DNA from 2 places in the Enterobacter quasiroggenkampii genome. Region 2 is predicted to be linked to the other one. Evidence: predicted binding sites of a transcription regulator. Region 2 holds the regulator's gene; the other holds the start of a gene.
What was found. Region 2 encodes PurR, which represses purine synthesis genes. Its sites were predicted from a motif close to CANGCAAACGTTTGCNTG; they were not measured.
Positions count from the first base shown of each region.

Region 1: galS (HTH-type transcriptional regulator GalS) is a predicted target of PurR. The motif match lies at 1,458-1,475, and genes of this name have one in related genera.

Region 1 is NZ_CP143745.1:3,767,164-3,769,570, forward strand. Features, by position in the region: gene mglB (galactose/glucose ABC transporter substrate-binding protein MglB) at 1-31, opposite strand, end outside; gene galS (HTH-type transcriptional regulator GalS) at 327-1,349, opposite strand; gene yeiB (DUF418 domain-containing protein YeiB) at 1,505-2,407, opposite strand, start outside.
Region 2 is NZ_CP143745.1:2,561,316-2,563,722, reverse strand. Features, by position in the region: gene V1572_RS12280 (MFS transporter) at 1-400, opposite strand, end outside; gene V1572_RS12275 (YnhF family membrane protein) at 564-653, opposite strand; gene purR (HTH-type transcriptional repressor PurR) at 951-1,976, shown strand; gene punR (DNA-binding transcriptional activator PunR) at 1,994-2,407, opposite strand, start outside.

The DNA.
Region 1 (2,407 bases), 1.2 Mb from region 2:
CAGCAGACAGGGTCAACACCTTCTTATTCATGGTATCTCCGGTTTTTTTTATGCAGGGTAGTTCTTGTGAATAACGAGCGGCGGGCAGATGTTAATAAAACGTTACTGACAGCCGAGGTTCACTTATAAAATTTCTCTCTTCCGTGTTCGGTAACGCTCCAGAAATGCGTTTTATTCGTTGTTTGCGGCACATTGGCTATAGTGAAAGTGAATAATCACTGTTACATAGCGTTTCAGCCCCTAAAACGCTGACATCATAGTCAGCGCCTTGTTAAGATACTGTGAATTTACTCACAGATTGAAAACGGTTACATCACCACATGTAATCAGTTAGTGATCGGAACCACAGTTTGCCGGGCCGCGACGGAGTGACGACGCACTAAAGTCGGCATGAAACAGTGTGTTGCCCCCGGATCCAGCACGCCAGCAGCCCCCTGTAACGCCAGCTCAGTCGCCAGTTTTGCCATAGAGGCAATGGGGTAACGCACGGTTGTCAGCTGCGGGTCGGTGTAACGGGCAATCGGGATATCATCGAAACCAATGAGTGATAAATGCTGTGGCACCGCAATGCCGTTATCCTTCAGCGCCGTCAGGGCGCCTGCCGCCATGCTGTCGTTATAGGCAAACACCGCAGACAGCTGCAGATTGCGGCCCAGCAGCTCTACCATCGCCGCTTCACCGCCCTGCATGTCCGGCGTGCCGGTCCCCACCCAGCTTTCGGATGGCGTAATGCCGTGCTCTTTCAGGGCATTTTGCCACCCCTCGCGCCGCAGTTCGTCATCTTCAATCTGATGGCTGGAGGCCAGATAACCGATCCGCTGATGTCCGTTGTTGATGAGCATTTTCGTGGCCATCATGGCGCCGCTGACGTTATCCAGCCCGACGCAGCGGTGGGCATAGCCGGGGACGATGCGGTTGATCAGCACCATGCCCGGGATCTGCTCCATCAATCCGGTTAGCTCTTCATCGCTTAAGGCTTTTGAATGGACAATCAAGGCGTTACAGCGCTGGCGGATCAGCACTTCAATGGCATGACGTTCTTTTTCCGCCTCATGATAGCTATTGCCGATCAGGACATATTTCTGATGCTGCTGGGCGACCATATCGACCGCTTTCACCAGTGCGCCAAAAAAGGCATCTGACACATCCATCACCACCACGCCGATGGTGTCGCTAACCTGCGTCGCTAGCGCCTGGGCATTGGCATTTGGCCGGTACCCGAGCTGGGTCACGGCCTTCATTACGGTTTCACGGGTTTCAGGGCTGACCAGCGCGCTATTGTTGAGCACGCGTGAGACGGTAGCCACAGAAACACCCGCCTGACGGGCGACGTCACGAATGGTGATCATATTCACCATCCTTCAAAGGATTGCAGCAACTCACAGACACCCCCTGTGTTTAGCAAGGTGGCTATTTTGGCAGCGAGAGAAAGGGGACTACGTGAAGAAGCTCACAGTCATGAAAACGCTTACATCCGTTTTGTTAATGATTGTGATCCAGATCGTTATCTGGATGTATTTTTCAATGATATCCCTGAAGCACGTGCGGTTAACTGACGCCATACCCACTCCAGCGGTCCCTGGCGGAAATAGCGTAGCCAGAGCACAGAAAACGCCAGGTTTACTGCCCAGACCGGAATAACAAACGCCAGCAGCGTAAGGCGGTCGAATTTCATAAACAGACCAAAGCGATAGAAAAGCGTGGTGCAGATCAGCGTTTGCAGGAGGTAATTGCTCAACGCCATGCGGCCCACGCAGGCGATAGCGCTGACCATCCACAGACGAGAAAGCGAGGGCCAGAAGCCGTAGATCAGCGCCGCGTAGCCGATGGTCTGAAACGGCGCGCTCAGTTCACGCGGCACCTGGAGCAGGAACGCGCACCAGCGGTAATCCCAGTGGATATGCCACTGCATCATCACCGCCGGGAGATTAATCAGCACGCCGAGCAGCACCAGACCGGCGCCGGTGCGACGATAGTGACGCAGGCTGAATTCCCCTTTCAGCCAGCCGGTGCGCATCAGTGACGCGCCCATCAGCATCATGCCCGCCAGCTGCCAGCCGTATTGCGCGCCCAGCGCAAGGAGGTTGTCCCCCAGCATATCCGCGCGGTTGCTTATCGCTTCCGTACCGCCCTTCAGCTTCCAGAACTGCTCGTACTGCAGGTTAGCGGCATCCGGGATCCAGGCACGGTTTGTCGTCTCGCCGGAGATCATCCCCAGCAGCAACAGCACTCCAAGCCCCATGACATAGAGCATCACCCCGGTGTTGAACAGGCTTTTAACGCTGTGCGCATCGCGAATGAGGCGCCAGCAGATGAGCCCGACTAACCCATAGGCAAGAAGAATATCGCCGTCCCAGAAGAACAGGCCATGGATAAAGCCGAGGATAACCAGCAGCGTCAGGCGCGA
Region 2 (2,407 bases):
TGGTGGCCACGGCGCTGGCCTGCTTATGTTTTGGCACCACGCTTGCCGCCACAACCGACCCCAGCCCAAAGAACGCGCCGTGGTTGAGGCTGGTCAGAATACGCGACAGCATCAGCGTGGTGTAGTCCGGCGAAATGGCCGAAAGCACGTTACCGAGGGTGAAAATCGCCATCAGGAAAATGAGCGCATTGCGGCGCGCGCGGTGCGAAAGGAGAAGCGTCATTAGCGGCGCCCCCACCATCACGCCGATAGCGTAGGCGCTGATTAACATGCCTGCCGCAGGGATCGAGACGTCCACGCCGCGGGCGATGACGGGCAGTAACCCCATCGGGGAGAATTCAGTGGTGCCAATCCCAAAAGCGCCAATCGCCAGGGCCAGCAGGGGAAAATTGATTTTCATGCGTCAACTCCGGATGCCGTGTCATGTGGTGACACAGAACAAAGAAGCGGAAAGCATGACATCAATCACAAAAAATGAGAAGTTAACAAAATGGCAAAAGATTTTTGCCTTAGGAGTAACAATCGGGGTGAGCGGGAGGGAGAAGGCTCTCCCTCCGCGTAAATCAGTGCAGTGCGGCCGTCAGACCCGCCGCGACAATCAGAGCCAGCACAACAACGGTGGTGAACAGCGAAAACTTCAGATCGGAACTCATCAATTTTTCTCCTTTTAATCCCCCCACGAAAAGTGAGCCTGCTCATTTTTGCATAATTTACGTCAAAAATCTTCCTGGATTTAGGCTGATAAACACTTTACCTCTTCCCCTTTTCATCAAGATAGGACAAAATTCCACGCTAAATTTATTAGCGTACCGGCCATTGACCCCCTCCTGACGTCCCGTGTCGTTTTCCCGGCGTGCCGCAATTCAAGATTGCGTGATAAGGGTGAGAGAAGGCAAACGTTTACCTTCAAGTTTTTCAGGAGTTTAGGATATGGTCTGGAGTGACATTTAATGGCAACAATTAAAGACGTAGCAAAACGCGCAAACGTTTCCACTACAACCGTATCACATGTAATTAACAAAACCCGCTTCGTGGCGGAAGAGACGCGCAACGCCGTCTGGGCAGCGATCAAAGAGCTGCACTATTCGCCAAGTGCGGTTGCGCGCAGCCTCAAGGTTAATCACACCAAATCCATTGGATTGCTGGCCACCAGCAGTGAAGCGGCCTATTTTGCCGAGATCATTGAAGCGGTAGAGAAGAACTGCTTCCAGAAAGGCTATACCCTGATTCTGGGCAACGCATGGAACAGCATAGAAAAACAGCGTGCCTACCTGTCGATGATGGCGCAGAAGCGCGTGGATGGCCTGCTGGTGATGTGTTCCGAGTACCCGGAATCCGTGCTGTCGATGCTCGAAGAGTATCGCCATATCCCCATGGTGGTCATGGACTGGGGTGAAGCGCGCGCGGACTTCACCGACTCCGTTATCGACAACGCCTTTGAAGGCGGTTACATGGCGGGTCGTTACCTGATCGAACGCGGTCACCGCGAGATTGGCGTGATCCCGGGTCCGCTGGAGCGTAACACCGGCGCGGGCCGTCTGGCCGGTTTTATGAAAGCGATGGAAGAAGCGCTGATCACCGTGCCGGAAAACTGGATCGTGCAGGGCGACTTTGAGCCGGAATCAGGCTACCGCGCAATGCAGCAGATCGTTTCCCAGCCGCACCGCCCGACCGCCGTTTTCTGCGGGGGTGACATCATGGCCATGGGTGCGCTCTGCGCCGCCGATGAGCTGGGTCTGCGCGTACCGCAGGATATTTCCGTGATCGGGTATGACAACGTGCGTAACGCGCGCTTCTTCACCCCGGCGCTGACAACCATTCACCAGCCAAAAGATTCGCTGGGCGAAACGGCCTTCAATATGCTGTTGGACAGAATCGTCAACAAACGCGAAGAGTCGCAGTCCATTGAAGTTCACCCACGCCTGATTGAACGCCGTTCCGTTGCGGATGGTCCGTTCCGCGACTACCGTCGTTAATCCCTTGACGGGGCCAGCTACGCTGGCTCCCGTAACCATTCCCGGTTTAGCGTTTCGCTGTCTCCCAGATAATCCAGCAGCCAGGCCATGGCGGGCGAGACATCATTTTGTTGCCAGGTCAGGCAGCAGGCCGCGTCCGGGAACGGATTCTCCAGCGTCAGTTCAACCCATTCTCCGGTATCGATGCGCGGACGCGCAAAATGAACGGGCACCATCGCGACGCACAGCCCGGCGCTGAGGCACGTCGCCGACGATTCCCAGTCAGGAGCCACCACTCGCCGCTGGTTGTCCAGAAGCCAGGTGATACGCTTGGGCAGTGAACGGGACGTATCCTCCAGCACCAGCGAGGGCCAGTTACGCAGCGTATCGTCGCTCAGCGGCCCGTCCATCGCCGCCAGGGGATGATCGCGTGCCACCACGCATTTCCAGCT